2 regions of the Streptomyces sp. Y309 genome follow, and region 1 is predicted to be linked to the other one. Evidence: riboswitches for the same ligand, from Rfam matches in the RefSeq annotation. Region 1 holds a riboswitch; the other holds the start of a gene.

Region 1 (15,102 bases):
GCCGTGACGAGCTACGCCCTCACCGACAGCCCCTCGTCCCCCAAGGTGCCGCCCAAGGTCGAGCTGGACAGCGGGTCGCCGTCGACCGCGCCGGGCAAGCCGCGGCCCACCCCCAGCGATCAGGTGGTCTCCCCGCCGCCGGTCGGCGAGAACTCCACGGACGGCACGGGCCGTCCCGGCAACGGCGACGACCAGGGCGACTCGGGTGACTCGCGTGACGATGACGACGGATCAAGTGACGACGGCGCCGACGACGGACCGGGCGACGACGGCTGAGCCGCCCGGTGCCGCGCGCCGCCGCGTCTCCGCGCGCGTCCGCATCCTGCTGTGGCTGCTCCTGGTGATGGCCGTGGCCCTCGCGGCGGTCGCCGCTACCACCCGCTCGATCCTGCTGCGCGACGTCGACCACCGCGTCGACCGGCTGCTCACGCAGGAGACCGGCGAGTTCACCAACTTCGTGGACCGGGGCCTCGACCCGGACACCGGCAAGCGCTTCTCCGATCCGCGCAGACTGCTCAAGGTCTTCCTGGAGCGCCAGTACGCGGACCCGGGCGAGGAGCTGATCGGTCTCGTACGCCGCGAGGGCGCGGGCCCCGCCCAGTACACCCAGCCCCGCGAGCTCTCGGTGCGCCACCCGCTGCACCGCGACCCCGGGGCGCGCCGCGCGATCTTCGCGGCGGACGGCTCCACCGGCACCCTGGACCGCCCGTCCGGCGAGCTGCGCTGGGCCAAGGTCGAGGTGGCCCGGCACGGCGACGAGCCGGAGGCGGCGTTCGTCGTCGCCTTCCACCCGGCCGCCGAACAGGCCAAGGCGGACGACGTGTTCCGTATCCTGCTCGCCATCTCGGGCGTCGCGCTCGTCCTGACGACGGGCATCGCGTGGGCCGTGGCCGGCCGCATCCTCAAACCCGTACGGGTGGTGCGCACCGCCGCCGCCCAGCTCACCGAGCAGGACCTGACCCGGCGCATCCCCGTGCACGGCAACGACGACATCGCCGCGCTCGCGGACACCTTCAACGGCATGCTGGACCGCCTGGAGCGGGCCTTCGCCGCGCAGCGCGAGTTCGTCGACGACGCCGGGCACGAGCTGCGCACCCCCATCACCATCGTCCGCGGCCACCTGGAGCTGATGGGCGACGATCCGGCGGAGCGCGAGGAGACCGTCCGGCTCGTCACCGACGAACTGGACCGGATGAGCCGCATCGTCGAGGACCTGCTGCTCCTCGCCAAGGCCGAGCGCCCGGACTTCATCAGGCCGGAGCCGGTGCAGCTCGCCGAGCTGACCGCCGACGTCTTCGTGAAGGCCCGCACCCTCGGCGAGCGCCGCTGGGAACTGGCCGAGGTCGCCGACAGCGAGGCCCGGCTCGACCCCCAGCGCATCACCCAGGCGATGGTCCAGCTCGCCCAGAACGCCGTCCAGCACACCGTGCCCGGCCAGCGCGTCCGCGTCGGTTCGCGGGTCACGGACGGGCGGGTCGAGCTGTACGTCGCCGACAGCGGCCCCGGCGTCCAGGCGCAGGACGCCGAGGTCATCTTCGAACGCTTCCGGCGCGGCACGTCCCGGCGCGGGGCGCGCACCAGCGGCGCGGGGCTCGGCCTGTCGATCGTGCGCGCGATAGCCCACGGCCACCACGGCGAGGTCCGGCTGCGCGCCACCGAGGGCGGCGGCGCCACTTTCGTACTCGTACTGGAGGACCACCGGACGTGAACCGCATCTTGATAGTGGAGGACGAGGAGCGCATCGCCTCCTTCGTCGACAAGGGACTGCGCGCCAACGGCTTCACCACGGCGATCGTGGGCGACGGCGACGCGGCGTACGACTACGCCCTCACCGGCGGCTTCGACCTGATCCTGCTGGACATCGGGCTGCCGGGCCGGGACGGCTTCACCGTGCTCCGGGAGCTGCGCGAGGCGCGGGTGTCGGCGCCGGTGATCGTGCTGACCGCCCGCGACTCCGTGGGGGACACCGTCGCCGGTCTGGAGGGCGGCGCGGACGACTGGATGACCAAGCCGTTCCGCTTCGAGGAGCTGCTCGCGCGGGTCCGGCTGCGGCTGCGCACGGCGGCCCGGGCGCCGGAGGTGACGGTGCTGCGCGGCGGCGAGGTGACGCTCGACCTGCGCACGCGCAGGGCCCGCTCGGGCGAGCGGACGGTGGACCTGACGGCGCGCGAGTTCGTGCTCCTGGAGCTGTTCCTGCGCCACCCCGGGCAGGTCCTCTCCCGCGAGCAGATCCTGTCCCACGTGTGGGGCTACGACTTCGACCCGGGCTCGAACATCGTGGACGTGTACGTGCGGGCGCTGCGCAAGAAACTGGGGGCGGAGCGGGTGGAGACGGTGCGGGGGATGGGGTACCGGCTGCCCGCGTGAGACGGGGCCGCCACGGGGGCGGGGGCCTCGTGCCCCGGTGAAGTTCCCTTCATCTTCGGCTCATTGAGGGCTCACGGCGCACCTGAACGCTGAATGCCGTGACCCTGACCCTGCGGCAAACGATCCTGCTCTGCCTGGCCCTGAGCCTGTGCGCGCTCCTCGTCGTGCCGGGCAACTTCCCCGGCCTGAGCGGTGACGCCCGCCTCACGCTCGCCGTCTTCGCGCTGGCCACCTGCGCCTGGATCGGCACGCCGATCGACGACACGTACATCGCCCTCGGCGCGGGCCTCGCCCTCACCGCGACCGGCGTGATCAGCAGCGACACCCTCTTCGGCACCCTCGGCGACGAGACGGTGTGGCTGCTGATCTGCGCGTTCGTGCTCGCGGCCGCCGTGGCACGCAGCGGGCTCGCGGGGCGGGCGGCGGCGTTCCTGGTCAGCGGGGCGCGCAGCGTGCGGCAGTTGACGCACCTGACGACCGCCGCCCTCGTCGTCACGGCCTTCGCGGTACCGGCCACCTCCGGCCGGGCCGCGCTCGCGCTGCCCGTCTTCCTCGCGCTCGCCAAGGTCCTGGCCGACCGGAAGCGGCTTGTGGTGATGCTGGCGCTGCTCTTCCCGACCGTGATCCTGCTGTCCGCGGTCGCGACCCTGATCGGCGCGGGCGCGCATCTGATCACGGTGTCCGTCCTGTGGGAGAGCACCGGGGAGCGGATCGGCTTCACGCAGTGGCTGCTGCTCGGCCTGCCGCTGGCGATCGCGTCGTCCCACCTGGCGGCGGAGGCCGTGCTCTGGACGACGACCCGCCGGGCCGACCGGCGGGGCCCCGTCCACATCACCGCCGAGGACATACAGAAGCACAGCGACCACCCCGTCACCGGCCCCTGGGAGCCCGCCGAAACCCGCTGCGCCCTGCTCCTGGCCACCGTCGTCGCGCTGTGGTGCAGCGAGCCCCTGCACCAAGTGCCGCCCGCCGTGGTCGCGTTGATCGGCGCCGTCGTCGCCTCCTCCCCCGCGCTCGGCACCGTACGCCTGAAGGACGCGCTGAAGACCGTGCCGTGGTCGCTGCTGCTCTTCATGGCGGCGACGATGGCGATGGGCGTGGCGCTCGCCGACTCGGGGGCGGCGAAGTGGCTGGTGTCGGGGCTGCCCGTCGACTTGTCGCCCTGGCTGTTCCTGGCCGTCGTCATCGCGGTCAGCACGGCGGCGCACCTGGTCCTGCAGTCCCGCTCGGCTCGTTCGTCGGTCCTGGTGCCGCTGGTGGTCGCGGCCGCGGTGGGCGCCGGCGTGAACCCGGTCGCGGCGGCGCTCGCGTCCACGGCGGCCGCCGGATTCTGCCACACGCTGCCTGCGTCCGCGAAGCCGGTCACGCTCTTCGCCGAGATACCGGGGACGCCCACCTACACACCGCGCGACCTGCTGCGCCTGTCCGCCGTCCTGGCTCCCCTGACGGCCGCCCTGGTCCTGCTGTTCGCGCTCGCGGTGTGGCCGCTGCTGGGCGTGCCGGTCGTCCGCTGAGCCTCTTTGCCTTCCTGTGCGCGCCCTTCACCTTCCTGCTCGTCCGTGCCACTCAAGGAGTACGTCCATGCCTCTGACCCGTTTCGCCGTCGCGCCCAGCGGCTTCAAGGAGTCCCTGTCCGCCCAGTCCGCCGCCGAGGCCATCGCCGACGGCGTGCGGCGCGTCGTGCCGGACGCCGAGGTCGACCTGATCCCGCTGGTCGACGGCGGCGAGGGCACCGCGCAGGCGCTGGCCGCGGCGACCGGCGGCCGCCTGGTGGCGCTGCCCGCGACGGGCCCGGTCGGCGAGCGCATCGGCACCCACTTCGCGCTGCTGGGCTCCGGCACCGCCGTCGTGGAGATGGCCGCGGCGGCGGGCCTCAGCCTGGTCCCGCGGGACCTGCGCGACCCGGGGGCCACCACGACGTACGGCGTGGGCGAGCTGATCCGCGCCGCCCTCGACACGGGCGCGCGCCGCATCCTGGTGGGCTGCGGCGACTCAGGCACCTCGGACGGGGGCGCGGGCGCGCTGCAGGCCCTCGGCGCCCGGCTCCTGGACGCGGACGGCTGGGAACTTCCGTACGGCGGGCGGGAGTTGATGCGGCTGCATCACATCGACACCACCCGTCTCGACCCGCGTCTCGCCGAGACCGAGCTGCTCGTCGCCTGCAACCCGCACAACGTGCTGTGCGGCGAGCGCGGTGTGGCCCGCGTCTTCGGCCCGCAGAAGGGCGCGACGCCGGCCCAGGTCGAGCAGCTCGCGGCCGGCCTGGAGCACTGGGCGTACGTCCTGACCCGCGATCTGAACGTCACCGCCGACCTCTACGGCGGCGTCGGAACCGGCGCCTCCGGAGGCCTCGGCGCGGGTCTCGCCGCGCTCGGCGCCCGGCTCCTGCCCCGCTTCGACGTGCTCCTCGACCACCTGGACCTGGACGCCAGGCTCGCCCGCGCCGACCTGGTCGTCACCGCCGAGGGCGCCCTGGACCACCAGACGCCGCACGGCAAGGTGCCGGCCGAGGTGGCCCGCCGGGCGAAGCGGTTCGGCCGCCCGGTCCTGGTGCTCGCGGGCACCATCGGGGACGGGGCGCAGGCTGTGCGGGACCTGGGCGTGGACGCCTACAGCGCGATCCTGCCCGCCCCGGTGTCGCTCACGGAGGCACTGAACCGGGGCGGCGAGTTCCTCACGGACGCGACGGAACGCGCCCTGCGCATGATCGTCCTGGGCTCCCGGCTGCGTCAGGCGGCCGTGACCTCGGTGGCGGCCCCGGCGTCCGCCACCCCGGTGTCCGGCACGCAACGCCCGTCCTCCGTGCGGTAGTTCCACCGCGCCCCGTCCGTCACCAGCTCCCTGACGGCGCGCACGAAGCGCTCCACGTGCTCGTCCGGGGTGCCCGCGCCGAAGCTCACCCGGATCGCGTTCAGCGAGCGCTCGCCGGGCGCGGCCTCCGGGGCGCCGCACTCGCCGGGCTCATCGGACTCGCCGCCGAGCAGGGTGCGCACGAGCGGGTGCGCGCAGAACAGGCCGTCGCGCACCCCGATGCCGTACTCGGCGGACAGCGCGGCCGCGAAGTGCGAGCTGTTCCAGCCGTCCACGACGAACGAGATGACGCCCACGCGCGGCGCGTCGTCCCCGAACAGCGAGAGCACCCGCACCTGGGGCACCGCCGCGAGCCCCGCGCGGACCGTGCCGATCAGCTGCCGCTCCCGCTCCACGAGCGCGTCGAACCCGGCCTCGTCCAGGGCCTTGCAGGCGGAGGCGATGGAGTACGCCCCGATGACGTTGGGCGAGCCGGCCTCGTGCCGGGCGGCCGTGTCGTGCCACTCGACGTCCACTCCCCCGTCGGCGCGCCGCGCGACCTTCCGCGAGGCACCGCCGCCCGCGAGGTACGGCTCCGCGCCCTGCAGCCAGTCGGCCCGGCCCGCGAGCACTCCGGAGCCGAAGGGCGCGTACAGCTTGTGCCCGGAGAAGGCGACCCAGTCGACGTCCAACTCCCGTACGTCCACGGGGTGGTGGGGCGCGAGCTGGGCGGCGTCGAGCACGATGCGGGCGCCGTGCGCGTGCGCGGCGGCGGCCAGCTCGCGCACCGGCCACAGCTCGCCGGTGACGTTAGAGGCGCCGGTGACGCACACCAGGGCGGGCCCGTAGGGGTCGCGGTCGGCGAGGGCGCGCTCCAGGGTGTGGACGGCCTCGTCGTGGGTGCGCGGGGCGTCGAGGTAGGTGACGCGGGCGTCGCGCCAGGGCAGCAGCGAGGCGTGGTGCTCGGTCTCGAACACGAAGACCTGGCAGTCGGCGGGCAGCGCGGCGGCCAGCAGATTCAGCGAGTCGGTGGTCGACCGCGTGAACACCACCTGGTCGCCCTCGCGGCACCCCAGGAATTCGGCGACGGTCTTCCGCGCGTTCTCGAACAGGTCCGTCGAGAGCTGCGACAGGTACCCCGCGCCGCGGTGCACGCTCCCGTAGTACGGCGCGTACGCGGCCACGTCGTCCCACACGCGCTGCAGGGCCGGGGCGCTGGCGGCGTAGTCGAGCGCGGCGTACGTGACCTCGCCGCCGGTGACGAGGGGCACGGTGACGTCGCGGCCGAGGACGGGCAGCGGGGCACAGACGGAGGGGTCGGCGGCAATGGTGGTGGCAGGCATGACGAACTCCCGTACGAGGCAGGCGAGATCACTGCGCCGGACGTCGGTCGGTACGACCGGTCAACGGCACAGGAAAAGTGAAAGGGGTGCGGAGAAGGGGGCCTTCGGCCCTATCGCATTCGCTTGCTCACGAGACTGCTCCCTCGACAACCAGGACCCCTGGTGACGCGAGGGGTCCGCGCTTGCGATGAACCTTGCTGTCCACCGCCTGGTCTTCACCCGGGGCACCCCGCCACGGACGGAGGGTTGCCGGACAGCGGGCCGGGGCCTCATCGCTGTCGCTCATGACCTGCCGAGAAGTATGCCAAATGATCGCGCAGACGCAACTGACCGTCCGAATCCCGGACGTCGGGGCTGCGCCGGCACGGCACCGCCGGGAATGGCCGGTGGGGGCTGAGCGCCGCCGCGGCGGAGGAAGGAGACCGCAGGCCTCCTTCCGACCGCCGCGCACGCTACTTGTTGCTGGCCGCCACCCAGCGCGCCAGCGCGGTCTTCGCCGCGCCCGAGTCGATGGCCTCGGCCGCCTTGGCCATCCCCGCGCGGATCTGGTCCGCGAGCGGGCCCTCGCCCGGCGACAGGGCGACCAGCGCAGCCGCCGCGTTGAGCAGCACCGCGTCCCGCACGGGACCCGTCTCGCCGTCCAGGAGGCGGCGCGCGACCTCCGCGTTGTACGAGGCGTCGGCGCCGCGCAGGGTCTCGACGGGGACGAGGTCGATGCCGACGTCCCGCGGGTCGAAGGCCTCCTCGCGGACGGCCCCGTCCCGTACCACCCACACCCGCGACGTGGCCGTCGTCGTGAGCTCGTCGAGCCCGTCGTCGCCGCGGAAGACGAGCGCCGACGAGCCCCGCTCGGCGAGCACGCCGGCGAGGATCGGCGCCATCCGCGCGTCCGCGACGCCGGTGGCCTGCGCCCGCACCTTGGCGGGGTTGGTCAGCGGACCGAGGAAGTTGAAGGTGGTCCGGATGCCCAGCTCGCGCCGCGCGGGCGCGACGTGCCGCAGCGCGGGGTGGAACTTCACCGCGAAGCAGAAGGTGATCCCGGCCTCCTCGGCGACCTCCCGCACTCGCTGCGGGGTCAGCTCCAGGTTGACGCCGAGCTTCTCCAGGACGTCGGAGGCGCCGCTGGCGGAGGACGCCGCGCGGTTGCCGTGCTTGACGACCTTCGTGCCGGTCCCGGCGACGACGATCGCCGCCATGGTGGAGATGTTCACGGTCTTGGCGCCGTCGCCGCCGGTGCCGACGATGTCGACGCTCGGCCCGGGCACCTCGATGGTGTGGGCGTGCTCGTACATCGTGCGGACGAGACCGGAGATCTCCTCGACCGTCTCGCCCTTGGCCCGCAGCGCCACCGCGAAGCCCGCGATCTGGGCGTCGGTGGCCTCGCCGCGCATGATGCGGTCCATGGCCCAGGCCGTGTCGTCCGCGCTCTGGTCGCGCCCGTCGAGCAGCCCGTTCAGCACGTCGGGCCAGGAACGGGCCGCCGCGGTGTCGCCTCCTGCGGGGGTCACAGCGCTCATAGCCGCTCCTGGGTTCGTGGACGTACGTAAGAGACGTACGTAGCCGATGGCCACCCCGGCACATGGGGGTGGCCACCACCCTATCCAGCCCGGGGGACGGCAAAGAGCCCCGTCCATGCCCTGGACGGGGCTCCTGCCGTGGCGACCTTCGGGTCAGCGCGTCACCGCGCTCGGGCGATCAGTGGTGGCCGTGGCCGCTCGTGATCTCCTTGTACTCCTCGGCGGTCGGCTTGGGGATCTGGCTGTCCTCGCCGTACATGCCCTTGGAGAGCTTGGCCCGCAGCTTCTCCGAGCCCTTCACCTTGCGCTGGACGCCGTTCTCGTCGACCGTCGGGCCGATCGCGACCGGCTCGTACTGCTCGTGCGCGGTGAGGGTGTGGAGCTGGTCCTTGTCGAGCGGCTCGTGCACCTCGATGAACTCGCCGTGCGGCAGCCGCTTGATGAGGCCGGACTCGCGTCCGTGCAGCACCTTGTCCTTGTCGCGCCGCTGCAGGCCGAGGCAGATCCGCTTGGTGACGATGAACGCGATGACCGGTCCGGCGAAGAAGAAGATCCGGACGAACCAGGTGATGGCGTTGATCGACAGGTGGAAGTGCGTGGCCCAGAGGTCGTTTCCACCACCGACGAGCAGCACCATGTACCAGGTGATCCACGCGACGCCGAAGGCCGTGCGCGTCGGCGCGTTGCGCGGGCGGTCCAGGATGTGGTGCTCGCGCTTGTCGCCGGTGACCCAGGCCTCGACGAACGGGTAGACCGCGATGGCGACCAGGACCAGCGGGAAGATCACCAGCGGGATGAACACGCCCAGGACGAGCGTGTGGCCCCAGAAGTTGACCTCCCAGCCGGGCATCACACGGATCAGACCCTCGGAGAAGCCCATGTACCAGTCGGGCTGGGCGCCGGTGGACACCTGGTCCGGACGGTAGGGGCCGAGCGCCCAGATCGGGTTGATCGTGGCGATCGCCGAGATGGCCGCGATGATGCCGAAGACCAGGAAGAAGAAGCCTCCGGCCTTGGCCATGTAGACCGGGAGCAGCGGCATGCCGACGACGTTCTTGTTGGACTTGCCGGGGCCCGCGAACTGCGTGTGCTTGTGGTAGAAGACCAGGATCAGGTGCGCCACCACGAGGCCGAGCATGATGCCCGGCAGCAGCAGGATGTGCACCGAGTAGAACCGCGCCACGAAGTCGCCGCCGGGGAACTCCCCGCCGAACAGGAACATCGACAGGTACGTGCCGACGATCGGCACCGACAGGATGGCGCCCTGCATGAAGCGGACACCGGTGCCGGAGAGCAGGTCGTCCGGGAGCGAGTAACCGGTGAAGCCGGTGAACATGCCGAGGACGAACAGCAGGAAGCCGAACAGCCAGTTGACCTCACGCGGCTTGCGGAACGCACCCGTGAAGAACACGCGCATCATGTGCACGAACATCGCGGCGAGGAAGATCAGCGCGCCCCAGTGGTGGATCTGCCGGATGAGCAGACCACCGCGCACATCGAAGGAGATGTGCATGGTCGAGTTGAACGCCTCGGACATCAGCTGTCCCTGCAGCGGGACGTAGCTGCCGTGGTACTCCACCTCGTTCATCGACGGGTGGAAGAACAGCGTCAGGTACACACCCGTGAGGATGACGACGATGAAGCTGTAGAGCGCGACCTCACCCAGCATGAAGGACCAGTGGTCCGGGAAGATCTTGCGCATGTTGGCCTTGGCCAGGGAGTAGATCCCCAGGCGGCCGTCGGCCCAGTCGGCGACCCGCTCGCCCGCGGGTGCCTTCTTGCGGCTGTCGGTGGCCGTCGTCGCCGTGGGCGACGTGGTGTTCTCGGTGCTCATCCGCGCTCCCAGAAGGCAGGACCGACGGGCTCTTCGAAGTCGCCGAGCGCCTCGAGGTAGCCCTCCTCGTTCACGGCGATGCGCAGCTGCGGCAACGCGTGACCGGCCGGGCCGAAGATCACTCGGGCACCGTCGGAGAGGTCGAAGGTGGACTGGTGGCACGGGCAGAGAGCGTGGTGCGTCTGCTGCTCGTACAGGGAGATCGGGCAGCCCACGTGGGTGCAGATCTTGGAGTACGCGACGATGCCGTCGTGGGACCACTCGAGCTCACGCTTGTCCTTGATGTTGTCCGGCTGGATCCGGACGATCATCAGGGCCGCCTTGGCGATCTGGGTCTGGAAGTCGTGGTCGTGCTCCTCCAGGCCCTCGGGCTTGGCGAAGGTGAGCGAACCGACCGGGACGTCCGAGGGGCGCAGCGGCTCGTTCGTGTTCATGTTCACGAGCAGCTTGCCCTTGGACCACAGGGTGTGCCGCAGCTTGTCCTCCGGCAGCGGACCGAGGTCACGCAGCAGGACGACACCGGACAGCGGGACCATGGCGAGCGCGCCGAACATGGTGTTGCGGATCAGCTTGCGCCGGCCGAGCTGGGACTCCTTCGCGCCGGCCGCGAAGTCCGCCATCACCTTGGCCTTGACCTCGGGCTCGGCCTCGATGGGGTGCCGCTCGTCGGCGATCTCCACGTCGGACATCAGGGTGCGGGCCCAGTGGACCGCGCCCGCGCCGATGCAGAAGAGCGCCACACCGAGGGTCATGCCCAGGGAGAAGTTGAGCGCGCTGATGTGGCCGATGGGCCAGATGTAGACGCTCTTGTCGACCGGGAAGGCCACGAACGAGGCGATGAAGCCGATGGTGGCCAGCATCGAGATGGTGAACAGGAGCGCGACCGTGCGCTCGGAGCGCCGGGCGGCCTGCTCGTCGATGTCCTGGACGCGGTTCTCGTGGGGCGGCAGCCCCGGGTCCGCGAACGGATCGGCGTCCTCGGCCACGGCTACCGTGCCGTGCGCGGATTCCTGCTCGCTGGGCAGGTTCTCTTCTGGATTCTCTTGGCTACTCATGACTTCTTGGCCTTTGCGGTCCGGGCGGCGACCCACACGGCGACCGCGATCAGCGCGCCGAGGCCGAAGATCCAGGCGAACAGGCCTTCGCTGACCGGTCCGAGACCGCCCAGCTTGAGACCGCCGGGGCTCTCGGTCTTCTCACCGTTGACCGCGTCGAGGTACGCGATGATGTCCTTCTTGCTCTTCTCCGGCATCGTCGTGTCGGGGAAGGACGGCATGTTCTGCGGGCCGGTCTGCATGGCCTCGTAGACATGCTTGGGGCTGACGCCCTCCAGGCTCGGAGCGAACTTGCCGTGCGTCAGTGCGCCGCCTTCACCGGTGAAGTTGTGGCACTGGGCGCAGTTGGTACGGAAGAGTTCGCCGCCCTTGGCGATGTCGGCGCCCTCGGGGCTGACCTGCTTCTCCGTCGGGATGTTGGGTCCCGCGCCGAGCGAGGCGACGTACGCGGCGAGCTGGTCGATCTGGGCCTGGTTGTAGATGACCTTCTTCTTGGGCGCCTGGGCGCCCTGCTGCTGGAGCGGCATCCGGCCGGTGCCGACCTGGAAGTCGACAGCGGCGGCGCCCACGCCCACCAGGCTCGGACCGTCGGACGTGCCCTGACCGCCGGTTCCGTGGCAGCTGGAGCAGCCCACGGCATAGAGCTTCTTGCCCTCGTCGATGGCGAGGGACTGAGCGGTTTCGTCGGCCTGCGCCTTGTCCGCCGGCGCGAACGCGGCGTACAGCCCCCCGGTGGCCGCCAGCGCGAGGAGTAGGACGACGACCGCCGCCAGCGGATGGCGTCGTCGTGCGGAGAGCTTTTTCACGGATTACCCCGGTGTCAGGATCTTCTGCGTCGGTGCTTCTGGAATGTGTCGGTACGTCGGGTCCGGCGCCTGAGCCGGTGACCCCGCGCCGATTACTTGATCATGTAGATCGTGGCGAAGAGGCCGATCCAGACGACATCGACGAAGTGCCAGTAGTAGGACACGACGATGGCGGCGGTCGCCTGCTCGTGGGTGAACCTCCGGGCCGCGTAGGTGCGGCCGAGGACCAGCAGGAAGGCGATGAGTCCGCCTGTCACGTGCAGTCCGTGGAAGCCGGTGGTCAGGTAGAACACGGATCCGTACGGGTCCGACGAGAGCGAGAGGCCCTCGTGCTTGACCAGCTCCGTGTACTCGAAGACCTGACCGCCGATGAAGATCGCACCCATGATGAAGGTGACGATGAACCACATCCGGAGCTTCTTCACGTCCCCGCGCTCGGCGGCGAAGACGCCGAGCTGGCAGGTCAGGGAGGAGAGCACCAGGATGGTGGTGTTCGTCGCCGAGAACGGGAAGTTCAGGCTTGACGCCATTTCCTTCCAGTGATCGGGACCAGTCACCGATCGCAGGGTGAAGTACATCGCGAAGAGGGCCGCGAAGAACATCAGCTCGGAACTCAGCCAGATGATGGTTCCGACGCTGGTGAGGTTCGGTCGATTGACCGGCGGGTGCGCGTGCCCGGTATCTACTGTCGTTGCTGTCGCCACGACCGACATTATGTCGGTCGCTTATCCCGCCCTCACCCCGGGGGGTGCCGTTCGGAGTGTCTGCGGCGTGTGTGCTGCCCGTATGGCCCATCGGAGCGGTGTCCGAACCGGTGTTGACGAGGTGTCGGGAGGAGTAGCATCCGCGCGAGATCACCTCGACGAAGCGGAGGAACCATGCAGCCGACCGCCACGGTCCTTGTCTACAGCGACAACGCGAACACCCGTGAGCAGGTCCGTCTGGCCACCGGGCGCAGGCCGGCCTCCGATGTCCCGGAAGTCACCTTCATCGAGTGCGCGACGCTCCCGGCGGTTCTCCGGGAGCTGGACAAGGGCGGCATCGACGCGTGCGTGCTCGACGGGGAGGCCGTCCCCGCGGGGGGCATGGGCGTGTGCCGGCAGATCAAGGACGAGGTCTTCCACGCCCCGCCGGTGCTGCTGCTCATCGGGCGGCCGCAGGATGCCTGGCTGGCCACGTGGAGCCGTGCGGAGGCCGCGGTGACCTTGCCGGTCGAGCCTGTGGAGTTTGCCTCCGCGCTGGCCGGCTTGCTGCGCAGCAAGCCGGCCCTCAGCGCTTGAGAGCCCACTGGCTCGGGGCTTTCTGCCGTTCGGCGGGTGCGGGTGGGTTGTGGCTTGTCGCGCAGTTCCCCGCGCCCCTGCGGGGCGCGCCCGCCCGCCCGCGCCCGCTCGCCGCGTTTACGCTGATTCAGGGCGCAGGCGGGCCGTGTCCGCGGGGGTTGGGCCCTCCTTGGCGGCCCTGAGCAGGGCGCTGCCCTTGCGCCATTTGTCCCAGCTCACGTTCCAGTCTCCGAAGCCGTTCCCGAACGGGTCCATGTCTGCGCCGTAACTGTTGACGACCTTCACGATGTCGCCCTGGCGGACGGTCTCGTAGAACCAGGCGGCGTTGCCGGTGCTCATGCCGGTGCAGCCGTGGCTGGTGTTCGCGGAGCCCTGGGAGCCCACCGACCAGGGGGCCGCGTGCACGTACTCGCCGCTGTCGGTGACCCTGGTCGCGTAATAGACCATTTTGTCGTAGAAGTCCGAGGCGCCGATGCTGGCGCTGGTCATGCGGACGACGTACTCCTTGCCGAGGACCACCTTGATGCCGTTGCGCGTGGCGTAGCCGGGCTTGCCGGTGGTCACGGGGATGGAGTTGATCTCCTGGTCGTTGCGGTAGACCGTCATCCAGTGCGAGCCGGCGTCCGTCACGGCCACGACCTTGTCGCCGGTGGTGAACTGCAGGGGCTTGGCCGCGGCGCCCCAGAGCTTGTCGGTGACCTTGATGCCGTCCAGGTTGCTGTGGACGTCGACGGTGGCGTTGGTGGGCCAGTAGTCCTTGGGGCGGTAGTGCAGCGTCCTGCTGTCCACCCAGTGCCAGGTGCCCTCCGTGGCGGGCCTGGAGCGCACCTTCAGCGCCCGCTCCACGGTGGCCCGGGCCTCCTTGCCCTCGACCTTGGCGCTGAGCTTCGCGGTGACGGGCTGGCCGACGCCGTACTTGCCCGCCTGGGGGCCGAAGGTCACCTTGAGTTGCTTCTTCTTGGCCGCCTGGTTCGTGGCGAACGTCAGGACCTTGCGGCCGGGTGAGCCCTCGTCGTCCTCCGTGCTGACCCGCACCGTGTAATGGGCCCCTGCGGCCAGCGGGGCGGTGCTGTGCCACCGGGAGCCGTCGGCGGCGAGTTCGCCCGCCACATAGCGGCCCATGGCGTCGGTGGCGGTCACGTCGGTGATGCGCCCGTCCTCGCCCTGCGCGGTGACTTCGAGCGGTTTGTCGGGGTCGGCCTTCTGGCTGCCCGCGGGCCCGTTGAACGCGATCTGGCTCGCCGCGTCGTACGGCTTGGCCGAGAGCGGATGGCCGTCGTTGCCGCAGGCCGTGGCCCCCGCACCGAGGGCGACCACCAGCGACGTGCAGCTCAGTACCGTGCGGATACGCGGTGAATTGCTCATAAAGCACACGGTATGAAGGTTCATCAAGTACGGCGCGCCGAGTGACCCGTACGAGTTCCCCCGGACGGCCCAACGAAAAGGCCCCGGGGCCCGGACTCTCCGTCAGGAGCGTCCGGGCCCCGGGGCCCTGCGGTGCGGGGAGACCTACTGGGTCTGGTTCTCGCCGCGGTAGTACTCGAACACCCAGCCCCACAGGCCGATCAGGATGATCGGGGCCGAGAAGTACAGCAGCCACCAGCCGAAGACGACGCCCATGAAGGCGAGCGCGCCACCGACGGCCAGAGACAGCGGCTGCCAGCTGTGCGGGCTGAAGAAGCCCACCTCGCCGGCCTCGTCCGCGACGTCGGCCTCCTTGTTGTCCTGTGCCGAGGCGTCGACCCGCCGGGCCGTGAAGGCCAGGTAGTAGCCGATCATGATGCACAGGCCGAAGGCCAGGAAGAGCGCGGTGGTACCGGCGGGCTCCTTCGACCACCAGCCATAGACGATCGCCATGGCCAGTACGAAGACGCTCAGCCAGATGAACATCTTGCCCTGGATCTTCACTTGCCGGCCTCCTTGCTGCCAGCGAGGGCGTTGTCGCCTTGCTCGATGTTCTCGAGCTGGTCGATCGCGGAGATCTCCGGGTGGTGCAGGTCGAACGCCGGGGATTCACTGCGGATGCGCGGCAGCGTGAGGAAGTTGTGCCGCGGCGGCGGGCAGGACGTGGCCCACTCCAGGGAGCGGCCGTAGCCCCACGGGTCGTCGA
Region 2 (15,102 bases), 1.7 Mb from region 1:
GATGTAGCCCTTGTCGAAGCGCATGCCCTCGGTGAGCTCCAGCTCCAGACCGAAGGTCTGGGACTCCTCGACGGTGATGACGCCTTCCTTGCCGACCTTGTCCATCGCCTCGGCGATGAGCTCGCCGATCTGGGTGTCGGCGGCGGAGATGGAGGCGGTCGAAGCGATCTGCTCCTTGGTCTCCACGTCCTTGGCCTGCTCGAGCAGGGCGCCGGAGACGGCCTCGACGGCCTTCTCGATGCCGCGCTTGAGGGCCATCGGGTTGGCGCCGGCCGCGACGTTGCGCAGGCCTTCCTTGACGAGCGCCTGGGCGAGGACGGTCGCGGTCGTCGTGCCGTCACCGGCGACGTCGTCCGTCTTCTTCGCGACCTCCTTGACCAGCTCGGCACCGATCTTCTCGTACGGGTCCTCGAGCTCGATCTCCTTGGCGATGGACACACCATCGTTGGTGATCGTGGGGGCGCCCCACTTCTTCTCGAGGACGACGTTGCGACCCTTGGGGCCCAGGGTCACCTTGACGGCGTCGGCGAGCTGGTTCATGCCGCGCTCGAGGCCGCGCCGTGCCTCCTCGTCGAACGCGATGATCTTGGCCATGTGAAGTGGTCCTCCCGGACGGGGTGGAAAAGCAAACGGATCGTGCTGGCGCCCGCGACGGACGGCCTGCCTGCCCGGTGGTTCCTTGCCCCACCCGGCCTGCGGACCTCACCGACCCGATCCAAGTTCTGTCACTCTCACTCGTAGAGTGCTAACGCCAATGATTAGCACTCGACCCCATAGAGTGCAAGGCCGCCCCGGAGGGGCGTCGATGAGGGGTGGCGGTCGGGAGACGGGTGGGCGCAAGGTCGCCCCCGAACCCCGCCACGCGCGCCCCGCGCCCGCCCGCGCACGGTGGAGATCGACACGCCGTCCGCCGGGCCGCGCGGCCGTGGGCCCGGCGCGCACGAAGGGCCCGCACCCCGTCTCCGGGATGCGGGCCCTTCGTCTGCGTCGCGTCGGTGGCCGATCGCGTCAAGCCGCTCAGCCGGCGAGCTTGACCATGTCCGCCTGCGGACCCTTCTGGCCCTGCGAGATCTCGAACTCGACTCGCTGACCTTCTTCCAGGGTGCGGTAGCCGTCCATCTGGATCGCGCTGTAGTGGACGAATACATCCGCACCACCGTCGACCGCGATGAAGCCATATCCCTTCTCCGCGTTGAACCACTTGACGGTGCCCTGAGCCATGCCTAACTCCCCTATTACTGGCCCTTGCGCAGACCCGCACTTCGCGGACCCGGGTCAGACCTCACCCCCCATGGGTTGGGGGTGTGCGCCGGAACGCGTCGACCGCGGCTGAATGTATCTGTCCAACTGCCCTCTGCAACAGGTCAATCGGACGAGAATTCTGGGCACGCCCGATCGGTAATATGCGGAGAATTCACCGGAGTTCAGGGCAAGTCGGGCCCGACAAATGCCACTTAAGGCTCAAAAGGGCAGGACACTTTGGCTACTTCTTGTCGGCCCGAGACCGGCTTCGAATATGCGCGCGGCACCGCGCGGGACGAAGAACGAAGCTCCATTCCCAACTGTACCGCGATCAACCATACAGAATTGCCCCCTCCGCTTCTCTCGCGGAGGGGGCAATCGCGGTGACGCTGCGTGCGTTCAGCCTCCGGCGACGGCGGGAATGATCGAGACACCGGCGCCGTCCGGCGTCGCCGTCTCCAGACCCTGCTCGAACCGCACGTCGTCGTCGTTCACGTACACATTCACGAACCGCCGCAACTTCCCCTGATCATCCAGGACCCGGGCGGCGATGCCGGTGTGGTTCTTCTCCAGGTCGTCGATGACCTCGGCAAGGGTCGCCCCCTCGGCGGACACCTCGGCCTTGCCGCCGGTGTAGGTACGCAGGATGGTCGGAATACGAACGTTGACACTCATGGGTTCACCTCAGAGGTTCGGGGAGGAGGAGCGCCCCGTCAGGGGCGCGGGGAACTGCGCGACCAGCCACAGACGGTCCGCAGACGAAACAATGCTTCAGGCCCTACGGCGCTCTATCCCGCAAGCCCCGCGGAGCGGAACGCATCGAGGCTGGGCCGAATCGTGGCAGTCGCCTGCGACGTCTCCGCGACCGCGTCGAGGGTCTTGAGACCGTCACCGGTGTTGAGGACGACGGTGGTGAGGGCGGGGTCGATGAGGCCCGCCTCAATCAGCTTCTTCGCGACGCCGACCGTCACCCCACCCGCGGTCTCCGCAAAGATCCCCTCGGTGCGCGCGAGAAGCTTGATGGCCTCGACGACCTGTTCGTCGTTGACGTCCTCCACGGCACCACCCGTGCGCCGCGCGATGTCCAGGACGTACGGCCCGTCGGCCGGATTGCCGATGGCGAGGGACTTGGCGATGGTGTCCGGCTTCTGCGGGCGTACGACGTCGTGGCCGGCCTTGAACGCGGTGGACACCGGCGAGCAGCCCTCCGCCTGCGCGCCGAAGATCTTGTACGGCTTGTCCTCGACCAGGCCGAGGGCGATCAGCTCCTTGAGCCCCTTGTCGATCTTCGTGAGCTGGGAGCCGGAGGCGATGGGGATCACGAGCTGGTCCGGGAGCACCCACCCCAGCTGCTCGCAGATCTCGTACGCGAGGGTCTTGGAGCCCTCGCCGTAGTACGGCCGCAGGTTGACGTTGACGAAGCCCCAGCCCTCGCCCAGCGGGTCGCCGATGAGCTCGGAGCAGAAGCGGTTCACGTCGTCGTAGTTGCCCTCGATGCCGACGAGTTCGCCGCCGTACACCGCGGCCATGACGACCTTGCCTTGCTCCAGGTCGTGCGGGATGAACACGCAGGACCGGAAGCCGGCGCGGGCCGCGGCCGCGCCCACGGCGCCCGCGAGGTTGCCCGTCGAGGAGCAGGAGAGCGTGGTGAACCCGAAGGCGCGCGCGGCTTCGAGGGCCTGCGCGACGACGCGGTCCTTGAAGGAGTGCGTGGGGTTGCCGGAGTCGTCCTTGACGAACAGCTTGCCCGGCTCGACGCCGATTTCCCGGGCGAGGTTGTCGGCCTGGACGAGCTTGGTCCAGCCGGGGTTGAGGTTCGGCTTGTCGGCCACGTCGGCGGGGACGGGCAGCAGCGGGGCGTACCGCCAGATGTTGGCGGGGCCGGACTCGATCTTCCTGCGGAGGCCTTCCGGGTCGCCGAGCGGCAGGTCGTAGGCGACTTCGAGGGGGCCGAAACAGTCGGCGCAGGCGAAGATCGGGCCGAGGTCGAAGCGGGTTCCGCACTCGCGGCAGGAGAGGCCGGACGCGGGGCCGAGGTCTACGGTGCCCGGGGCGGAAGCGGCGGCGGGGGTGGTTGCGACGGTCTGCACAGCCATGGAGGCGAGGCCCTTTCTCCTCATCTTCCTCGCGACGCATCTCGCCGCGAGACGGAATTGGCACCTTCCCCACCGTGACCTCGCGGTCGGCGGGAGGGTTGCCGGGGCTTCAACGGGCCGTATCCCTCTGCCCCTCTGGATGAGCGGTATTCGATTGTGGGTTTCAGTTGTGGGTTTCAGTCGTTGATCTCGAACGCGGCGGCGACCCCCGACATGCGATGGTCACCGGCGTTGTTCAAGACTGTAACCGAAGCCTTGGACCCTTGAGATAGTCGTCCGATGCGCGAGATGGATCACAACCGGGAGGACGCGCGTGCTGGAAGAGGTCGAGCGCTGGCTGAGCAGGCGTTCCTGGTCCGTCGCCGACCGCCCGCCGCATCAGCTCACCGCCGCCAAGCGTGCCGGTGGCGCCTCGGTGAGCGTCGTGCTGCCCGCACTCGACGAGGAGGGGACGGTCGGTGAGATCGTCGCCGAGATCCGCCGTGAGCTGATGGAGAAGGTCCCGCTCGTCGACGAGCTGGTGGTCGTCGACTCCGGCTCCGCCGACCGCACGGCCGAGGTCGCCGCGGCCGCCGGGGCGCGGGTCGTGCACCGGGACGAGATCCTGCCGCGGCTGCCCGCGGTGCCCGGCAAGGGCGAGGTGCTGTGGCGCTCACTCCTGGTCACCGGCGGTGACATCGTGGCGTTCGTCGACGCCGACCTGAAGGAGTTCTCGGCGGACTTCGTCACCGGGATCGTGGGGCCGCTGCTCACCGAGCCGGACGTGGACTTCGTGAAGGCGATGTACGACCGCCCGCTGGGCGCGGCCGCCGGTCAGGGCGGCCGGGTGACCGAGCTGATGGCGCGCCCGCTGTTGAACATGCACTGGCCGCAGCTCGCGGGCTTCGTGCAGCCGCTCGGCGGCGAGTACGCGGCCCGCAGGTCGCTGCTCGAACGCCTGCCGTTCCCGGTCGGGTACGGCGTGGAGGTCGGCCTGCTCGTCGACGCGCTGCACACCGTGGGTCTGGACGCGCTCGCGCAGGTCGACGTCGGTGTGCGCAGGCACCGGCACCAGGACGGGCAGGCGCTCGGGCGGATGGCGGCGGCGATCTACCGCACCGCGCAGCTGCGGCTCGCCCGCGCCCATCTCGTACGCCCCGAACTCACGCAGTTCGTGCGCGGCGAGGACGGCTTCGAGCCGCGGACGTACGCGGTGGACACGGAGGAGCGGCCGCCGATGGCGGAGGTGGAGGAGTACGCGGAGCGGCGGGTGGCCTGAGACCGGCTGTCGGCTGTACGTCGGCTGTATACGGCGCCGTGGTCCGCCTCCGGCAGTGATGTGACGTTCCCCGGACGTACGTTTGAGCGTTTCCGTGAGCGGCTAGGTTTCGGCACATGGTTTCCGAGGTTTCCGCGCACGCAGCCGACGCGCCCGCCCAGGTTCTCGTCGCGTCCAACCGCGGCCCGGTGACGTACTCCCTCGGGGACGACGGGACGCTCGACGCCAAGCGCGGCGGCGGCGGGCTCGTCTCCGGGCTCAGCGCCATCGGTGCGGACACCGACGAGGGTGCCACGCTGTGGGTGTGCTCCGCGCTGGGCGAGGGCGACCGGGAGGCCGTGCGGCGGGGCGTCGGCGAGCCGGGCGTGAGGATGCTCGACATCGACGCCGCCGTGCACGCCGACGCGTACAACGGCATCGCGAACTCGGTGCTGTGGTTCGTGCACCACATGCTGTACCAGACGCCTCTGGAGCCCGCGTTCGGGCCGGAGTTCCGGGCGCGGTGGGCTTCGTACGAGACGTACAACCGGGCGTTCGCGGACGCGCTGGCGGAGAGTGCGGCGCCGGGGGCCTCGGTGCTCGTGCAGGACTACCACCTGGCGCTGGTGCCGGGGATGCTGCGCGAGCTGCGCCCTGACCTGCGCATCGGGCACTTCTCGCACACCCCGTGGGCGCCCGTCGACTACTTTCGGATGCTGCCGGACGACATCGCGGAGCAGGTGCTGCGCGGGATGCTCGGCGCGGACCGGCTCGGGTTCCTCACCGGGCGGTGGGCGGACGCGTTCACCGCGTGCTGCGTGGCGATCCTCGGGGGTACGTCGGGGACGCGCATCGGGGTGCACGGGCTCGGGGCCGACGCGGACTTCCTCCGGGAGCGGGCGCGGCGGGCGGACGTCGAGGAGCGGCTCGCCGCGCTGCGGGAGCAGGTGGGGGCCGGGCGGAAGGTCATCGTCCGGGTGGACCGGACCGAGTTGTCCAAGAACATCGTGCGCGGGCTGCACGCGTACCGGCTGCTCCTTGAGGAGCGGCCGGAGTGGCGTGGGCGGGTCGTGCACGTCGCGTTCGCCTACCCGTCGCGGCAGGATCTCGCGGTGTACCGCGACTACACGGCGGAGGTGTCGCGGGTCGCCTCCGCGATCAACTCCGCGTACGGGACCGACGATTGGACGCCCGTCGTCCTCCACGTCAAGGACGACTTCGCGCGCTCCCTCGCCGCCTACCGCCTGGCCGACGTCGCCCTCGTCAACCCCATCCGGGACGGGATGAACCTGGTCGCCAAGGAGGTGCCGGTCGTCTCCGACGAGGGGTGTGCGCTGGTGTTGTCCCGGGAGGCCGGGGCCTTCGAGGAGCTCGGGGAAGACGCGGTTGTCGTGAATCCGTACGACGTGTCCGGTACGGCGTACGCGTTGCACGCGGCGCTGACCATGCCGCCCACGGAACGTGCGGAACGCACCAAACGCCTGGCCGCGGCCGCCACTGCCCTCCCCCCGTCCCAGTGGTTCCTGGACCAGCTGCGGGCCCTGGCCACCTGACCCCCTGACAAGCCCGCCGCTCCGCGGCGGATCTCTCCCACCCGCCCACCCGTTTCCACTCGACCAACAGCTCCGGGCCGAAGTCCACACCAACGCCCACCGACAGCCCAGGTCGACCGACTCCCGGTGCCACACAAGGCAGTTCGGCGTCTACAGGTCACTTTCCCGTTACCTGCTGTGGGCAGCTGGGCCGCCAGGGGCGGCTCCCGACCCTTAACGGCAGCCCAGGCCGACGGGGCCTCTCAGGGCAGTTGGGTGGCCAAAGTCGCCAGGAGGGTGACCACGCCCGGGGGGCCGTCGACCACCAGGTCGGCTCGGTCAGAGAGTTCGGGGACCTCCGTGCTGCCGCTGCACACCAGCAGGCCCCGCACATCCCCGTCGGAGCGGAGCTTGTCCACGGCGGCGAAGGCGGGCAGGTCCCCGAGGTCGTCACCGGCGTACAGGACGGACTCGGCGCCCACTTCGCGTACGTACTCGACGAGGGCCACGCCTTTGTCGACGCCCGGCGGGCGCAACTCCAGGACGAGGCGGCCGGGTTCGACGATCAGCCCGTGGCGGGCGGCGAGCTCGGCGAGCGGCTCGCGCAGGGCGTCGAACGCGGCCTGCGGATCCCGCGCCCGGCGCGTGTGCACCGCGACGGCCCGCCCCTTCTCCTCGATCCAGGTACCGCGCCAGGCGCCAATCGCGTCCAGGAAGCCGGGCAACTCGGCCCGCACCGCGGCAACCCCGGGGTGCGGCTCCGCGGCCTGCACGGTCCCGCTGACGGCGTCCCACCGCTCGGCGCCGTAGTGCCCGAGGACGACGAGGTGCTCAAGGCCCGACACCCCGGCGAACCCGCCGTAGCGGACGGCGACACCGGCGGGCCGCCCGGTGACGACGGCCACGGAGCAGACCTTCGGCGCGAGCGCGGCAAGCGCGGGCACCGCGTCCGGGTGGGCCCGCGCCTGCTCCGGGTCGGCCACGATCGGCGCCAGCGTGCCGTCGAAGTCCAGGGCGATCACGGCACGTTCGGGCCGGGCCAGGATCGCGGCGAGTCCGTCCCGCCCCGCGGGCGTCAGCGGCCGCGGCAGCGGCTGGGAGGAGTGCGTCAGGTCACCCATGAGCCCGACCTTAACCTCAACGCTCCGCGCGCCGCGCCTGTCGAACCCGCCGCAGTCGGTTCACGGTGACCGGATCGTGCGCGAGGGCGCGCCCGTCGTCGAGGAGGGCGTTGAGGATCTGGTAGTAGCGGACCGGGGCGAGCCCCAGCTCCTCGCGGATGGCCCGCTCCTTGGCGCCGGGCCCGGCCCAGTTGCGCCGCTCGAGCGCGAGCACCGCCTTGGCGCGCGCGGACAGGCCGACGTCACCGTCGTCCCCCGGCCGGCCCTCGTCCGTCATGACGTCCACGCTAACCCCGGCCCGGGGTCCTCACTGCGCGTTCTCCTCCGCGGCCGCCTTCGACTCGATCTGGCCGAGGATGGCCTTGGGGTTGCCGTTCGGGCCGACGGTCTTGCCGATGTACTTCTTGATCTGCACGGAGACCTGCGCCCAGGACACCTTGCCGACCGGGTAGAGCTGCGAGGTCGGCAGCTCCTTCAGGAACTCGCCGAGCTTCGCCGCGTCCTTCTTGTTCCCGGCCATCTCCTGCGACGCCGAGGTCGTCACGGGCAGCAGGTCGTACTCCCGCGAGAAGTCCAGAACGTTCTTCTTGCTGTAGACGAAGTCGAGGAAGTCCCCGATCTCCTCGCGGTGGCCGTTCTGCTTGAAGGCCATCATCCAGTCGGCGACGCCCATCGTGGACTGGGCCTTGCCGTTGATGCCGGGCATCGGCACCATGCCGTACTTCAGGCCCTTCTTGGCCGACATCTGCATCAGCGTCGGGTGGCCGTTGAGCATGCCGACGTCGCCGCGCGTGAAGGCCGCGAACGCCTCGGCGCGGTTCAGCTCGGCGGGCGCGGTCGGGCCGGTGAGGCCCTTGCCGACCAGCTCGTCCTTCAGCCACTCGAAGGTGCTGATGTTCTGCTTGGAGTCGATGGCGTACGAGTCGACGTTGTCGGTGTAGCCGCCGCCACCGCTCAGCAGCCACTGCATCGTCTCGGCCTGCGCCTCCTCCGGGCCGAGCGGCAGCGCGAAGGGGATCTTCACGCCGCGGGCCTTCAGCTTCTGCGCGGCGGCCTGCAGCTCGGACCAGCTCTGCGGGGGCTTGATGCCGGCGCTCTTGAACAGCTTCTCGTTGTAGAAGAGCAGGCGCGTGGACGCGGCGAACGGCATGCCGTACTGCACGCGGTTCACCTCGCCGGCCTTCGAGAGCGGCGCGAGGAAGTCGGCCTGGGTGGGGATGGAGAGCAGGTCGTCGGCGCTGTACAGCTTGTCCTGCGCGGCGTAGTCGGCGTACGCGCCGATCTGGGCGAGGTCGGGGGCCTCCCCGTCCTTCACCATCTCCTTGACCTTGCGGTCGACGTCCGTCCAGGAGTAGACGCTCACGTCGACCTTGATGTTCGGGTGCTCGGCCTCGAACTTCTTGGTCAGCTCGGCCCAGTACTTCTTGGAGCTGTTGGCCGAGGAGTCGCCGTAGTCGGCGGCGACGAGTTTGAGGGTGACGTCACCGGAGTCGCCGGAGTCGCCGCCGCAGCCGGCGAGCAGCGCCGTCATGCTCAGCGCGGCCACCGCCGCGGTCAGACCTGTCACGCGCCGCTGCACTGCTGTTCCCACCCTCGTCGTTCCATGCTGAACTGCGAGTTTCCCTCGCGTGCCGATACAAGGTCTACACCACCCGAGTATCACTTCTGCAACGGCCTTGCCTTATCCGCCGCTTCCGGCCTCGCGGCGCGCCCCAGACCCGCCCCTTCGCCGTAACTGGGGCTCCGCCCCAGACCCCACTCCTCAAACGCCGGAGGGGCTAAGACTTTCGCCGGTGCGGCAAGGTTCTAGCCCGTCCGGCGATTGAGGACGAGCCGCGGAGCGGCGATCAGCGGGGGTCCAGGGGGCGGCAGCCCCCTGGTTACGGGAAGGGGCGGGATTGGGGAGCTCCCAGCCGGGCCCACCCACAGACATGTGGACTAGACCTCTCGCAGGGTCACACGCGACACTGTCCCCGTGAGACATGTCATCGCCCTGGACGTGGGCGGCACAGGAATGAAGGCCGCCCTGGTCGGGGCGGACGGCACGCTGCTCCATGAGGCGCGCCGCCCGACCGGACGGGACCGCGGCCCCGAGGCCGTCGTGGAGTCGATCCTCGGCTTCGCGGCGGACCTCCGCGCCCACGGCCTCGCCCACCTCGGCGAACCGGCCGCCGCGGCCGGCGTCGCCGTACCCGGCATCGTCGACGCCGAGCACGGCATCGCGGTGTACGCGGCCAACCTGGGCTGGCACGACGTACCCCTGCGCGACCTCCTGAGCGCCCGCCTGGAAGGCATCCCCGTGGCGCTCGGCCACGACGTGCGCACCGGCGGCCTCGCCGAGGGCCGCCTCGGCGCCGGCAAGGGCGCCGACCGGTTCCTGTTCGTGCCGCTCGGCACCGGCATCGCCGGCGCGATCGGCATCGACGGTGCCATCGAGCCCGGCGCCCACGGCTCGGCCGGCGAGATCGGCCACATCGTCGTACGCCCCGGCGGCCCGCCCTGCGGCTGCGGCCAGCGCGGCTGCCTGGAGCGGCTCGCCTCCGCCTCCGCGGTGAGCGAGGCCTGGGCGAGGGCGAGCGGCGACCCTGCCGCGGACGCCGCGGACTGCGCGAAGGCCGTCCGCTCCGGCGACCCGCGCGCCCTGGACGTCTGGCAGAACGCGGTGGACGCCCTCGCCGACGGCCTGCTCACGGCCCTCACTCTGCTGGACCCGCACACCCTGATCATCGGTGGCGGCCTCGCGGAGGCCGGGGAAACCTTGTTCACACCGCTGCGCGCGGCCGTCGCCGACCGCGTGGTCCGGTTCCAGACGCTGCCCGAGATCGTCCCGGCCGCACTCGGCGACGCGGCGGGCTGCCTGGGCGCGGGCCTGCTCGCGTGGGACCTCCTCGGCACCACCGATGAAGCCACCGGCGAAACCACCGACGCAACCGCCGAAGAACCCACCGAAGCAGCCACCGAACCCGACAGAACCCGCATCCCCCACTCCCCGGAGGTAACCACCTGATGGCCACTAGCAAGGTGCTCGCCGGTGCTCAGGTGGTACTGCCCACCGGAACCGTCCCAGGCGGCCGCGTCATCGTCACCGAAGCCGGCCGCATCGGCGAGGGGGGTACCTCCCTGCTCGAGCGAAGCCGAGAGCTTGGGGGAGCTCCCGCGAACGCCGAGACCGTCGACCTGACCGGCTGCTGGCTGGTCCCCGGCTTCGTCGACGTGCACAACCACGGCGGCGGCGGCGCGTCCTTCACCAGCGGCACGGCCGAGGACATCCTGCACGGCGTGCGGACGCACCGCCTGCACGGCACCACGACGGTCGTGGCCTCGACGGTCACCGGCGAGATGGACGCCCTCGCCCAGCGCGCGGGCCTGCTCTCCGAGCTCGCCGAGCAGGGCGACATCGCCGGCATCCACTTCGAGGGCCCCTTCATCTCCCCCTGCCGCAAGGGCGCCCACAGCGAGGCCCTGCTGCGCCACCCGGACCCGGCGGAGGTCCGCAAGCTCATCGACGCGGCCCGCGGCCGGGCCCGCATGGTCACCCTCGCCACCGAACTCCCCGGCGGCATCGACTCCGTACGCCTCCTCGCCGAGCACGGCGTGATCGCGGCGATCGGCCACACCGACGCCACGTACGAGCAGACGAAGGCCGCCATCGACGCGGGCGCCACCGTCGCCACGCACCTCTACAACGCGATGCCCGGCCTCGGCCACCGCGCCCCCGGCCCCATCGCCGCCCTCCTGGAGGACGAGCGGATCACCGTCGAGCTCATCAACGACGGCACGCATCTGCACCCGGCCTCCTTCGAGCTGGCCTTCCACCACGCGGGCGCGGGCCGCGTCGCCCTCATCACGGACGCCATGGACGCGGCGGGCTTCGGCGACGGCACCTACCTGCTCGGCCCGCTGGAGGTCGAGGTGAAGGAGGGCGTCGCGCGGCTCGCCGAGGGCGGCTCGATCGCCGGCTCGACGCTGACCATGGACCGCGCGTTCAAGCGGTCGGTGACCATCGACAAGCTGCCCGTCGAGGACGTCGTCGCCGCGACCTCCGCGAACCCGGCCAAGCTCCTCGGCATGTACGACCGGGTCGGCTCGCTGGAGCCCGGAAAGGACGCCGACATCGTGGTCCTGGACGCGGAGTTCACGCTCAAGGGCGTGATGCGCAAGGGCGATTGGGTGATCGAGCCCTAATTCACCCCATAACCAAGGCGGTTGGTCCGAGGTCTGGGCCAACCGCCTTCTTTTTGGCATGATCAGGCCCCGAAAGCTGTACGCGGCACGCGTGATCCGGGGGTGAAGCAGTGATCGTCACGGTCACGCTGAACGCCGCCCTGGACATCACGTACAAAGTCCCCTCCCTCACCCCGCACGCCTCGCACCGCGTCACCGAAGTGACCGAACGCGCGGGCGGCAAGGGCCTGAACGTCGCGCGCGTGCTCGCCGCGCTCGGCCACGAGGTGACGGTGACCGGCTTCGCGGGCGGCGACACCGGCCGCACCCTGCGCGACCACCTCGCCCGTGTGCCCGGCGTCGCGGACGGCCTGCGCACCGTCGCGGGCGCCACCCGCCGCACCCTCGCCGTCGTGGACGCCCGCACCGGCGACACCACCCAGCTCAACGAGCCGGGCCCGACCGTCTCCCCTGCCGAGTGGGCCGGATTCCTCACCTCCTACGAGGAGTTGCTGAGCGGCGACGACGTGACGGCCGTGGCCCTGTGCGGCAGCCTGCCGCCCGGCGTGCCGGTGGGCGCGTACGCCCTGCTGATACGCGCCGCGCGCGCCGCCTCCGTACCCGTACTCCTCGACACCAGCGGCGAACCGCTGCGCCGCGGGGTCGCCGCCCGCCCCGACATCGTCAAGCCGAACGCCGACGAACTCGCCGAACTCACCGGCGCCCACGAGCCCGCCCAGGCCACCCGCGACGCCCGCCGCCGCGGCGCCCACGCCGTCGTCGCCTCGCTCGGCGCCGAGGGCCTGCTCGCCCTCACCCCCGAGGGCACCTGGCGCGCCACACCGCCCGGCCGCGTCCGCGGCAACCCGACCGGCGCGGGCGACTCGGCGGTCGCGGGCCTGCTCTCCGGCCTCGTCCGCCGGCTGCCCTGGCCGGACCGGCTGACGCGCGCGGTGGCCCTGTCGGCGGCGACGGTCGCGGCCCCGGCGGCGGGCGAGTTCGACGCGGCGGTGTACGAGGACGTGCTGCCGAAGGTCGCCGTGACGGGGAAGCCGACGGCGGCGTGAGGCGACGATATGGGGGCGTCGGCGTGAGGGCGGAGTACGGCGGGGGCGGGGCTCAGGCGTAGCACAACGGGCCGCAACGGGCCGCAACGGGCCCAGGAATGGGGATGGTTCGGCATGCCACTCACCACCACCGGCGAACTCGTCGCCCGGGCGGCCGCGGACGGACGCGGCGTCGCGGCCTTCAACGTCATCACGCTCGAACACGCGGAGGCCATCGCGCTCGGCGCGGAGCGAGCGGGCACCGCTGCGGTGCTCCAAATATCCGAGAACGCGGTCAAGTTCCACGGCGGCCGCCTCTCCGCGATCGCGGCCGCGGCCACCGCCGTCGCCCACGCCTCCACCGCGCCCCTCTCCCTCCACCTCGACCACGTCACGGACCCGGACCTGCTGCGCGCCGCGCACGCCGAGGGGTTCAGCTCGGTGATGTTCGACGCGTCGAAGCTGACGTACGCCGAGAACGTCAAGGAGACCGCGGAGGCGGTGCGTTGGGGCCACGAGCGCGGCATCTGGGTCGAGGCGGAGCTCGGCGAGGTCGGCGGCAAGGACGGCGAGGCCCCCTTGGACGCGCACGCCCCCGGCGCCCGCACGGCCCCCGCCGAAGCGGCCGCCTACGTCGCCGACACCGGCATAGACGCCCTCGCCGTGGCCGTCGGCTCCTCCCACGCCATGACGCAACGCACCGCGGCCCTGGACCACGACCTGATCCACTCCCTGCGGGAGGCCGTCCCCGTCCCTCTGGTCCTGCACGGCTCAAGCGGGGTCCCTGACCAGGAGATCCGCCAGGCCGTCGCCTCCGGCATGACAAAGATCAACGTGGGCACGGCACTGAACACGGCCTTCACGGGCGAGGTGCGTACGTACCTCGCGGCGAACGCGAGCGGGGTCGATCCCCGCAAGTACCTGACCCCGGCGCGCGAGGCGATGGCGGGGGTGGCGGAGTCGTTCCTACGGCTCCTTTAAAGCCCGTCCGGCGTTTGAGGACGAGCCGCGAAGCGGCGATCGACGGGAGCTGTCCCACCCGCACGGGACGCCGACCTGGCTGGGGTCCAGGGGGCGCAGCGCCCCTGGTTACGGGAAGGGGCGGGATTGGGGAGCCTCCCGGCAGGGCCCCCTACTCCTTGACGTGCCCAGCCTTCAGCCAAACCCGATCAAGCACAGCATCACACTTGTCCCCCGCCTGGCAGGACACAGAAATCGTGTTGGTCCCCTTGTTGAGCTGGACGAAGGCGAACGTCTTCGTCCACCCCTTGTCCCAGGCCCCCGCCTTCGCCCCGGTGAAGTTGTCCATATTGAGCTTCCGCCCGGAAGCAGTCCCATTGATCCCGAGCGTGGTCTCCGCGGCCTTGCCGGGCACGGAATAGCCCACGAACACGGTGTAGGCACCGCTCTTGGGAATCCCGTCGACGGTCCAAGTCACCTGGGCTCCGGGCTTGTTGAGCCCGGCCACGTACACACCACCGGCGGACTGCGCCCCGTCGATGTCGGACGCGGTGGTGGTGCCGCCCTCCAGCTTGAGGGCCTTGGCGTCCGACTTGGGCAGCTCGGCGTCGGGCTTCTTGCCGTTGCCCTTGGACGGGGTGGGGCTCGGCTTCTCGGAGACGGACTGGTTCTGGGAGGGGCCCGCCTGCTTCCCGTCGTCGTCCCCGTCACCGCCGCCGAACATCATGGCGGCGCCGATGCCGAGGGACACGACGGCGACGACGGCGATGGCGCCGATCAGCAGGCCCTTGGTGTTGGGCCCCCGCCCACGCCCGCCGCCGCCTCCGGCTCCGGCGTGCGCGCCGGGCGCACCGGGCCCGCCCGCCTGCCGCATCGGCGCGGTGACCCCGTGCTGTGCCTCCGGAGCGGTGTAGTGGGCGCTGGGCTGCCCGGGCGGCTGCTGCGGCGCGTGGGCGGGCGGCGGGTAGCCGTACGCCGGGGCCTGGCCCTGGGCGTGACCCTGCTGCTGCCCGTACTGCCGCTCGCCGACCGCGCGCACGTGGTTGTACGAGGACCGCGGTCCCGGGTAGCCGTACCCGCCGCCCCCGGAGGGCGGTGTCGCGCCGGCCGCCTGGCCGTCTGCGTACAGGTAGCCGAACGGGTCGTCATCGCCCTCTGGCGCGCGCGGCGTGTGCTCGCCGTTATTGCCGGGCGTCATTCGCAGGTCACTCCCTCGCATCGCGGATGCGGCGAGCCTACCCGCTCCGGGTGACCGCCCAAGGTGACGTTGACAGCATCACGAACACAACACGAACAACATCACTGGCGGCACCTGTCCCGGCACCGCACCGACATCGCCCCGTCACCGCACCGACACCGCTCCGCCCGCCGCATCCCGTACCCCGTAAGGGAGTTCACCCGGCCCGCCGGTGCTGCTTCGCACGGGAACGTTTCTCGACGTACATCCGCTGGTCGGCAGAGTGCAGCACTTCGTCCGCGGACATCCCGCAATGTGCCCATCCGATGCCGAAGCTGGCGCCGACGCGCACGGCACGCCCGTCCACCCGGATCGGCGGGATGATCGCGTTCCGCAGCCGCACCGCGAGGTCCTGCGCGTCGGCCCGGCCGAGCCCGTCGGCGAGCACCACGAATTCGTCGCCGCCGAGCCGCGCCACCGTGTCGCCGTCCCGGACGCCGCTGGTCAGACGCCGGGCGACCTCGATG

What was found. A riboswitch is a leader RNA that binds a small molecule or an ion and turns the genes downstream of it on or off. The one in region 1 is predicted to bind S-adenosylmethionine.
Region 2: linked by a shared signal. The riboswitch ahead of thrC (threonine synthase) and the one ahead of AC0KTA_RS28020 (aminotransferase class V-fold PLP-dependent enzyme) in region 1 are both predicted to bind S-adenosylmethionine.

The regions. Positions count from the first base shown of each region.
Region 1 covers NZ_CM160048.1:6,764,023-6,779,124, reverse strand. Annotated here, with positions in the region: gene AC0KTA_RS28045 (small secreted hydrophilic protein) at 1-276, shown strand, start outside; gene AC0KTA_RS28040 (sensor histidine kinase) at 344-1,708, shown strand; gene AC0KTA_RS28035 (response regulator transcription factor) at 1,705-2,367, shown strand; gene AC0KTA_RS28030 (SLC13 family permease) at 2,466-3,881, shown strand; gene AC0KTA_RS28025 (glycerate kinase family protein) at 3,949-5,178, shown strand; gene AC0KTA_RS28020 (aminotransferase class V-fold PLP-dependent enzyme) at 5,097-6,500, opposite strand; SAM riboswitch class IV at 6,674-6,790, opposite strand; gene trpD (anthranilate phosphoribosyltransferase) at 6,953-8,017, opposite strand; gene qcrB (cytochrome bc1 complex cytochrome b subunit) at 8,196-9,851, opposite strand; gene qcrA (cytochrome bc1 complex Rieske iron-sulfur subunit) at 9,848-10,906, opposite strand; gene qcrC (cytochrome bc1 complex diheme cytochrome c subunit) at 10,903-11,712, opposite strand; gene ctaE (aa3-type cytochrome oxidase subunit III) at 11,805-12,425, opposite strand; gene AC0KTA_RS27990 (hypothetical protein) at 12,591-12,992, shown strand; gene AC0KTA_RS27985 (L,D-transpeptidase) at 13,110-14,357, opposite strand; gene AC0KTA_RS27980 (cytochrome c oxidase subunit 4) at 14,502-14,900, opposite strand; gene ctaD (aa3-type cytochrome oxidase subunit I) at 14,897-15,102, opposite strand, start outside.
Region 2 covers NZ_CM160048.1:5,039,475-5,054,576, reverse strand. Annotated here, with positions in the region: gene groL (chaperonin GroEL) at 1-594, opposite strand, end outside; gene AC0KTA_RS20555 (cold-shock protein) at 1,018-1,221, opposite strand; gene AC0KTA_RS20550 (ubiquitin-like small modifier protein 1) at 1,642-1,917, opposite strand; gene thrC (threonine synthase) at 2,031-3,338, opposite strand; SAM riboswitch class I at 3,356-3,484, opposite strand; gene AC0KTA_RS20540 (glucosyl-3-phosphoglycerate synthase) at 3,652-4,596, shown strand; gene AC0KTA_RS20535 (alpha,alpha-trehalose-phosphate synthase (UDP-forming)) at 4,713-6,128, shown strand; gene otsB (trehalose-phosphatase) at 6,371-7,228, opposite strand; gene AC0KTA_RS20525 (DUF3263 domain-containing protein) at 7,245-7,505, opposite strand; gene AC0KTA_RS20520 (ABC transporter substrate-binding protein) at 7,536-8,807, opposite strand; gene AC0KTA_RS20515 (ROK family protein) at 9,204-10,235, shown strand; gene nagA (N-acetylglucosamine-6-phosphate deacetylase) at 10,235-11,413, shown strand; gene AC0KTA_RS20505 (1-phosphofructokinase family hexose kinase) at 11,524-12,459, shown strand; gene AC0KTA_RS20500 (class II fructose-bisphosphate aldolase) at 12,574-13,419, shown strand; gene AC0KTA_RS20495 (carbohydrate-binding protein) at 13,571-14,596, opposite strand; gene cdgB (diguanylate cyclase CdgB) at 14,793-15,102, opposite strand, start outside.